2 regions of the Paenalkalicoccus suaedae genome follow, and region 1 is predicted to be linked to the other one. Evidence: predicted binding sites of a transcription regulator. Region 1 holds the regulator's gene; the other holds the start of a gene.

Region 1 (4,439 bases):
TTTTAGGTCGTCAAGAGATAGGTCATAGCCATGCAGGTGTAAAAGGCTATATAAAAGCATGGATCCGTGACCAGCTGAGAGAATGAATCGGTCTCTGTTAAACCACTCTGGATTATGTGGATTATGATTCATGTGGTCAGCGAATAATTTATACGCCATAGGTGCAGCACCCATCGGCATTCCCGGATGTCCGGAGTTCGCTTTATCAATTGCATCGATAGATAGTGTTCGAATTGTACTAATTGCCTGTTGATCAATCGCATTTGTCATACAATAAAAACCTCTTTTCTTCTAAGTAGTATTCACAACGCCTAGTACAATGATATACCTTCTCTTTTCGTTAGACAACCTTAGGCGCTAAATTATCGTAATTCAAGTAAAAGAAGCAATCAAACTGGTATTCTATAGGCTTTTTAAGGAAAATGATGGGGAATTTTGTGCTGAAGGTAGGTTCATATATTTAATTGAGATAAATTCTACATACAAAAAAGGACACTATCTTTAGACAGTGTCCGTGCACCTTAGTGCATCAAGCGAGAATTTTTCTCTTCTTTTAACTTAGATGGTGTGACATCGTTCCCATCTTCATCCACCACTTTCACAGAAGAAAGCTGGTTGCGGAAAGAACTACGTACATTTTTTAAATATTCTTGGCGAAGCTCTTTTTGTTCCTTCTGTTCTTTTAACGACAAGCCTTCCGACTTTGCTTTGTTTGCAAGCGCATTGATGCGCGCTAATTTATCTTGACTAATCACAATGAATTCCTCCAGTAAAGAATATGCTTTGTCAATGATAGTAAAAATATCGCCCAGTTGCAAGTATCTAGGCTTGTCCTTCTAAATCGTCTTGATATTCTTGATAACGGCGATGCACAGTAGCTTTTGAAGCCTGAAAGCCTAACCCGCGAAGCATTGCTGCAATTTCATGGAAAGTCATGCCATTTTGCCTTAAACGAACGATTTCTTCAAGGGGGACTTCATTTCTCTTTCTGCCACCATCATTCGATCCAGTACGCTTTAAGTTTTTAGCTGGGTTATACCCCTTTGCTACGGCCTTCTTCATTCCTCGTCTAATCTTTGCATTTTGTAATTTCCGCTGATATTCTTCTACAATTGCCACAATATCAAGCACCATCGAATCCGTCTCGGATAGCTGTAGTTCACCTGAATCCTGCAAAGAATAAATGTGACAGCCGAGTTTTTTAAATTCATGGATTAACGCAATTCGTGCATTTCCTCGGCCTAAACGCGTCTCATCTTGAACTAAAATAACATCTACTTGTCTACTTTTTACTGTTTCAAGCACTTGTAAAATCCCGTTGCGATCACTTTCGTAACCACTCTCTGACTCTTCTATTACTTCCACGATATCGATATTCCAAGCTGATGCCGCGGCTTTTAATTCTTCTACTTGACGAGTAAGGGAAGATTTTTGTGTCTCTTTAGATGTGCTCACTCTCGCGTAAATAATTCCTATCAATCAGAAGCAACTCCATTCAATGAAACTGGGACATGAATTTTTTGACCTGGTACGATTGTTTCGTTATCAAGTCCATTCTCATGCTTCATCCAGTTTATCGTTTCTTCTATCGGTAAGTCTACCGTTGCTGTTCGTGCTATTGTCCAAAGAGAGTCTCCTTCAGAAACAACTCGTTCTTCAGCTGGGTAAAATGGCACGTCATTTGAATCAGAAGAAAAGAAAGTAAAGGCAAAGAAACCGACCGCTATCACGATTAAAAAGATGGAACCATCTACATACTGACGAATTGTTTTCACGGAAAATCACTCCTGTTAGAATATTTGTTCTCGGAATACCTGTTCGTATATGATTGTACTAAGAACGATTGTTCGTGTCAACAAGAAATATAGAACGAACGTTTGCGCAACCTGTGTTCTCATGGTATAATATACCTTGTAAGGCTACTGATTTTACAACGTATGTGCTAGCACATGTTGATAGAACGAAACTACTACGAAAACGGGGTGTTATGATTGACTAAGCTTTCAGCACGACAACAGTCTATTTTAGATTTCATTCGGAACGAAGTGCGAGCGAAAGGGTATCCACCTTCCGTTAGAGAAATTGGAGAAGCAGTAGGTCTCGCTTCAAGCTCTACCGTTCATGGTCACTTAGCTAGATTAGAGAAAAAAGGATATATTCGCCGCGACCCTACAAAGCCACGCGCAATCGAAGTAACAAATACGGAAGGGGACAACTTCAACGAAGCTCCTCACATCTCCATTCCGGTAATTGGTAAAGTTACAGCAGGTAACCCGATTACAGCGATCGAGAACGTAGACGAATACTTGCCTTTACCAGCAAGCTTTGTGCACGATGAGCGTTCGTTTATTTTAGAGATCTCTGGAGATTCAATGATTGAGGCAGGTATTTTTGACGGGGACTACGTCGTTGTTAAACAGCAAACCTACGCAGATAATGGAGACATCGTCGTTGCGATGACGGAAGAAAATGAAGCTACAGTAAAGCGTTTCTTCAAAGAAAAAGAGCATTTTCGTTTACAGCCTGAGAATGCGACGCTTGAGCCGATTATTTTAGATTATGTACAAATTTTAGGGAAGGTTATCGGTGTATTCCGTAGCCTCCATTAAAAAAAACACGGAAAGGATATCCCGATGGGCTCCTTTCCGTGTTTTTATTCGTCGTTCTTTTCTTCCGTTTTTTCAACGGGCTTATACGATTTTCTCATGATAACAAAGATCACGGCAGCAAAGGCTAAATAAAAGACGATCCAAAGCGGCCAAAACAACGGCTGATATCCTTGTACGATATTAGACTGATATCCAAGGCTCTCCGGCGAGATATTAGAGTCATTGATGATTTTAACGCCAAGGGATGACGTCATTCTCGTATCAAACGTGATCGTCTCCTCGCGAGATTGACCAAAACGGTTTGCATAGTAAAGTTTCCATTCTTGATCCTCTATGTCTGTCACGTTCGGTGTAAGACGTTTTGCAATAGCAAGCCTTGTTACTCCCGTCTCGTTATTCTGAACGAAAATCAGTCCTAGTGAGCCAGCATAGCGGTTGTCACTATCTGGATCAATTGCTATCACTGCAGGATTCGTCGCATTAATCCCATTTACCTTGACAATAACCTCGGCACGAGCCTCCTCATTAAATGATTCAACAGCCTGTTCTGAAATCGTAATATCAAAATCTCCAAACGTAATTGAATTACCTGGAGAAAGCTCTCTAGTAGATACCTGCTCAAAGTCATACGCCTCGTTCACTTCTACATCTAACTGATATTCCTGAACGATGGAATAAACACTCATGATCGCAACGTATAGGAGTAGGCATGTTAATACGGCGAAAATGAATAATAATTTTCTTCTCATAGTGTTCTCCTTTAAATATTGATTATCTCATATGTAATCCGATTCTCATCATACCATCTCTTTGCCTTAGGAAAAAGCATTGTCTGGCATTTCGGTCGAACCTTCGGCTTTTGATTGCACGTTCTGGCACTTGGTTTGAGCGTCCCGTCTATCTCTTTGCTCCTCCATCCACCCTGTTTGCGCGCATTATAACACCGTATGAACCCATTGCAACAGCACTCGCAAATTTGCCCCTCTAACTCCTCTTCATCCTTCCCAAACAACCAAACAAAAACCCCCAACACCAGTGGTGTCGAGGGTTCTGACTATTAATACGTTTGGATATACTGCTCGCGCTCCCATGGGTGCACCTGCGTACGGAACATGTCCCACTCGATCTCTTTTGCTTCCACGAAGTGTTCTACTGCATGGTTACCAAGAGATGCTTTGATTGTTTCGCTCTTTTGAAGTGCGTCAATCGCATCCTTAAGAGAAGCTGGAAGTGCTTTGATTCCTTCTGCATCGCGCTCTGCTTCATCCATTGCATAGATGTTGCGGTTTGTTTCAGCAGGAGGTGTTAGGTTACGACGGATTCCGTCAAGACCAGCCGCAAGCATTGCCGCCATAGCTAGGTATGGGTTAGCTGCTGGGTCTGGGCTACGTACTTCGATACGTGTGCTTAGGCCACGTGAAGAAGGAATACGAACTAGTGGTGAACGGTTACGCATGGACCATGCAATGTAGCAAGGTGCTTCGTATCCTGGTACTAGACGCTTGTATGAGTTAACCGTTGGGTTTGTGATAGCTGTAAATGCGTCAGCGTGCTCTAAAATTCCGCCTAGGAACTTCATAGCTGTTTCGCTTAGCTGGTTTTCTGTGTTTTCGTCGAAGAATGCGTTCACGCCACCCTCTTTGAATAGAGACATGTTAGCGTGCATTCCGCTTCCGTTAACACCGAATAATGGCTTAGGCATAAACGTTGCGTGAAGACCGTGCTTACGCGCGATTGTCTTAACAACTAGCTTAAACGTTTGAATGTTATCACATGTTGTTACAGCATCCGCGTATTTAAAGTCGATTTCATGCTGCCCTGGAGCAACCT
Region 2 (4,439 bases), on a different replicon from region 1:
CGTTTGGCTGGACAAAAACAAAAAAGGCGTCTAAAAAAAAGATTTAATCATGCCGGCGCCTGCCGGCAATCGTTTTGCGGAAATGCGACCGGAGTTACGGGAGCCTTTCTGCTTCTTTTGAACCTCTGTCCTCGTTCACTCGTTAAGAAATGGCCAGGAACAATGCAGCTGTTGCTTCGGGATCCGCCGCAGGCAATCCGGAAGCTTACAGATGCATGTTATCGGGCATTTTAGAGGGAAGCGAGATGCCGCGGAATGTTGGCCGGCGTTTTGGGCCGGCTTACAGTCCGGGAGCAGACCCGGAGGGGACCCCAAAGTAAGGATTTCTAAAAACTCCTGAAAGAAATGATTAAATGTAATCGATATGAGGTGTAATGTGAAAATCAATCTTTCTGCTGAGCTGTGAAGGTGTTAGGGGCGTTGAAAGTGTTTGTAAGGCTTTGTGTTAACAAAGCCTTACAAGAAGATTTTTGTGGTTTTAAAGGCTGCTTTAGCAGCCTCCAAGCAGGCTCGATGCCTGCTTTTAATCAAGGAAAACATTAGTTTTCCGTCCATCCGAGAACTTCAATGGATTGCTCATAGTCGATGACGCCGGCTGTCCTCGAAGCAATCAGGGTACTTATTCTGTTTTCTTTCTAAAAAGGATTTAACTTTTATTGCTATATAGTCAAATAGTAGATCAAGTGCTTTGTTGATTAACCATTCAATTAATAAGACACTAAGAATATATTTCATATAAAATGTTCCTCCTTACCCGTGATATATATAAATATCAATTTTTCAATACAAAGACTTTTATGGAATTCAAAGAAATATTTCAAAGAAATTTGATAGCAGAATTATCAAAATTTGGGTAAGATTGAATTGTTGAGTTTCATTTAAGTGTGTGAAGAAAAATGCTGAAGATATGCTAAAAATTACCGATAGAAAGTATAGGATTGGAAAGAGAGGTAGGCATGAAGAATATAAAGCATATTAAAAAGATGAGGAACAGTATACTATTCTCAGTTGTATGGCGTTTGTTGTTTTTAGTATTATATCCAGTAATTTTAGGTGCTGGACTGCCATTGATTGGGCTTAATTTACCTTCAGCAACGCTGTTTATATTAAGTTTTATTGGTTGTATGATGGTCTGTTTAACTATAGCTACTCATATAAGTAATCTGGTTAACATAAGAGAAGTTCTAAAACAGTATGCTTCAATTGAGAGAGAACTTGTTGGAACATATTCAATTGATGCAAAGGTTTTGGACGACATGCTTGATAATACAATGAAAAAGTATCATCATCAAAGATCATTCGACCGAGACTATAACTTAGCGGATTTGCATGCTATTGAAGAGTTAGTTCAGGAAGAAAGAAATGGTAAGTATTTTGATAAATACCTGGCTCATGATGACAGTATCAAGGATGAAATTCGAATGGCCGTTGTACCGAAACGGGTAGCTGAGGATCTCTTATATTCAGTTTTCAACTCAAAAACCACATTTGGAATAACCGGAAGAAAATACTATCATAAATGGCATATGGCTCGATTAGATGAACAGCTGCTACCGTTCTTACAAGAAAAACAAGAAAAAATGCATAAAACAAATTAGATTAAAGTACCTGAAGCTTTTCAGGTGCTTTTTTGTTTAGGAAAAACTTTCTTGTACTAAAGGAACGTATGTTCTGTTAATATATAATCAAAAATGTTTGAGGGTGTGATCAAGTGATAAAGGATCGAGGTTTAATGAAATGGGCAACTTCTATGATGTTGCCGGAGCACAACGAAATGTTAAAGCAGCTGAATCTTGAAATGGAAAAAATGAAGCGCCCTGAAAATGATGAACAAAAAATTGAAGCAATGGCCCTTATAATTAATGAAGCAAAACAAGGAAACCAACTTTTAAGTATCTCCTATTTTGAAAATGGCCATATTTCATCGCTTACAGGCTTTGTAAGGTCTTTTAAGTACATTGAGAGGGAAATGTTAATAAAAACGAATGAAGGGCATATTAAGGCTGTTTCAGTTGATGATTTGATCGAGGTGGAGCTGGCTGAAGGAGAAAAGTTTTATGATTGACTATGATAGCCTTCCTAAACGTACTTTTTTGACCGTAGATATGCGTAGCTTTTACGCCAGTGCATCTGCAGTTATGCTGGGCCTCGATCCCATGAAATGTTATCTCGCTGTGGTAGGCGATACTGAACGATCAGGAAGTGTTGTTTTAGCTGCATCACCGGCTTTAAAAAAACGATTTGGTATTAAAACAGGTTCGCGCCTTTATGAAATACCTGATCATCCTCAAATTCACATTGTAAATCCTCAGATGCGGATGTTTATTAAGCTTTCCACCAATATAACTCATTTGTTTTATCAGTTTGCTTCACCTGAAGATATACTCACCTATAGTGTCGACGAGAGTATAATTAGATTTGATTTTTTGAAGAGACTATGGGGAACACCGATGGATCTGGCGAAAAGAATACAAAATGCAATCTACAGAGATTTTGGTGTACCAGCAACAGTAGGAATCGGCCCAAATATGCTAATGTCAAAACTAGCCTTAGACTTAGAAGCCAAGAAAAGCCCTTCAGGAATTGCGGAATGGACATATGAAGACGTTCAAACAAAATTATGGCCAGTTCATCCATTATCGAAAATGTGGGGCATAGGAAGGCGAATGGAGAGGAATCTGAATCGAATGGGAATCGCCACAGTAGGACAGCTTGCAAATTATCCCTTAGAACTATTAGAAAATCGATTTGGCATCATGGGGAATCAGATTTATTATCATGCCCATGGTGTGGATCTTAGCGAGCTGGGAACGCCTATTAGGCAAGAACAAATTTCTTTCGGGAAAAGCCAGATATTGTTGAGGGACTACAATGAAGAAGCTGAAATTAAATCAGTCATATTAGAAATGTGTGAAGAAGTGGCCAGCCGGGCTAGAAAGGCTAAAAAGGCAGGCAGAACCATTCATTTAGGAGTAGGTTATAGTCAAACAGTAGGCGGAGGCGGCTTTCATCGGTCTTTAACAATAGACCAACCAACGAATATCACGATGAAACTTTATAAAGCGTGCATTGCTTTATTTAAGAAATTCTATCAAGGTCAAACGGTAAGGAGCTTATCAGTTACATTAGGGAACGTAGTTGATGATAACCAATTTCAGATGTCTCTTTTTGAAGAAAACAGTGAAAAGGAACGTCAACTTGGCCATGTTATGGATTCTATTAGGGAAAAATACGGATCAGATGCGATTTTAAGAGCTATTTCTTATACAACAGCTGGAACTGCATTAAAACGGGCAAAGCTTGTGGGTGGCCATCAAGCATAAAAGTACATGAAGATAGTGAATGTCACTATTAATATTTCAAATTCATTAAACAAAAAGAGCCTGAAGTAAGTATCAGGCTCTTTTTTAAAAAAACACAAAAAACAAGATTTCTACTTGAAATCTTTTAAAAATTGTGATATAATACTATGTAAGTAGGCGTATGCCTTTTTGGTTCAGCTTTTCTGTTTGATGATACGGGAATATCATCTTCAGTATCTGATGTGTTGATTGTTAGTCAACAACGTTACATTGACTATAATATCTCACAAGTTTACCGTTGTCAACTAGGTTTTTGTAAAAAAGTGTTTTGACAATAGCATACATACTGATTATGCAGATTTGATGGTTTCAAAAAGTGCATATTGCCTGCTTAAAATAAATTTAAGGAGGTAATGCACAGTGTGTAAATTAACGTTGCATTACAGAAGACCACATAAGGTTAGAGGACATTTTAGAAATTGTAAGGGAGGCCGTGTTTGGATTCCTGAACACGAAAGGGGTGGAACTTGGGTGAATGACCATTGCTACCCAGGTTTCTTGCCTGAACTTCCAAGTTAATACTGAAGGTCCTCAGTGGCCTTTCTGATTATTTCCTCGCTGTTTTGGCAGCTTAGTAGCTGCCCCCTTTTTTAAGAGATATCTCTTTAGTTAGCAACATTTAAAACTTCTATAGGATTTCAATTGCTAGACATGATATACTCGTTAGGAAGATATTTACTGGAAACAAGGGAGGCGGGAAAATGAAAAAGAAATTCATTGGATTCTTGGTCTTAGCTTCTTTTTTGTTGATGTTTAATACGGCTTCATATGCAAGTGGAACTGACGAAAACACAGAGAAATCAACTGCTGAATTGTTGGAAAGTGTAATGGATGATTTTGGATTATTCAGTTTTCAAATTGGCCGAACAGATCCGACGATTACAATTGGGATGGATCAAACCAAAAGTGAATCAAAACTTCGTGAATACTTAGATGATAATTTGTCTGAAGAAGCAAAGAAAAAGTATGAAATCTATATATTTAAAGAGGATATTGATAAGTTGAAACAAGAACATCAAAAGAGTTTACAGGAATAAAGCAGACCGACTAAGGTCTGCTTTTTTATATCAAAATTAG

The links. The regulator LexA, encoded in region 1, represses DNA repair genes until DNA is damaged. The targets are predictions, from matches to a motif close to CGAACATATGTTCG.
Region 2: FLK61_RS00355 (YolD-like family protein) is a predicted target of LexA. The motif match lies at 1,660-1,673, and genes of this name have one in related genera.

The regions. Positions count from the first base shown of each region.
Region 1 is NZ_CP041372.2:1,942,124-1,946,562, forward strand. Features, by position in the region: gene tkt (transketolase) at 1-270, opposite strand, end outside; gene FLK61_RS10325 (DUF896 domain-containing protein) at 522-755, opposite strand; gene FLK61_RS10330 (YneB family resolvase-like protein) at 823-1,479, opposite strand; gene yneA (cell division suppressor protein YneA) at 1,476-1,775, opposite strand; gene lexA (transcriptional repressor LexA) at 1,992-2,609, shown strand; gene FLK61_RS10345 (hypothetical protein) at 2,654-3,358, opposite strand; gene glnA (type I glutamate--ammonia ligase) at 3,667-4,439, opposite strand, start outside.
Region 2 is NZ_CP041370.1:52,129-56,567, forward strand. Features, by position in the region: gene FLK61_RS00350 (hypothetical protein) at 957-1,598, shown strand; gene FLK61_RS00355 (YolD-like family protein) at 1,712-2,065, shown strand; gene FLK61_RS00360 (Y-family DNA polymerase) at 2,058-3,323, shown strand; gene FLK61_RS00365 (YolC/YozM family protein) at 4,064-4,399, shown strand; gene FLK61_RS00370 (hypothetical protein) at 4,436-4,439, opposite strand, start outside.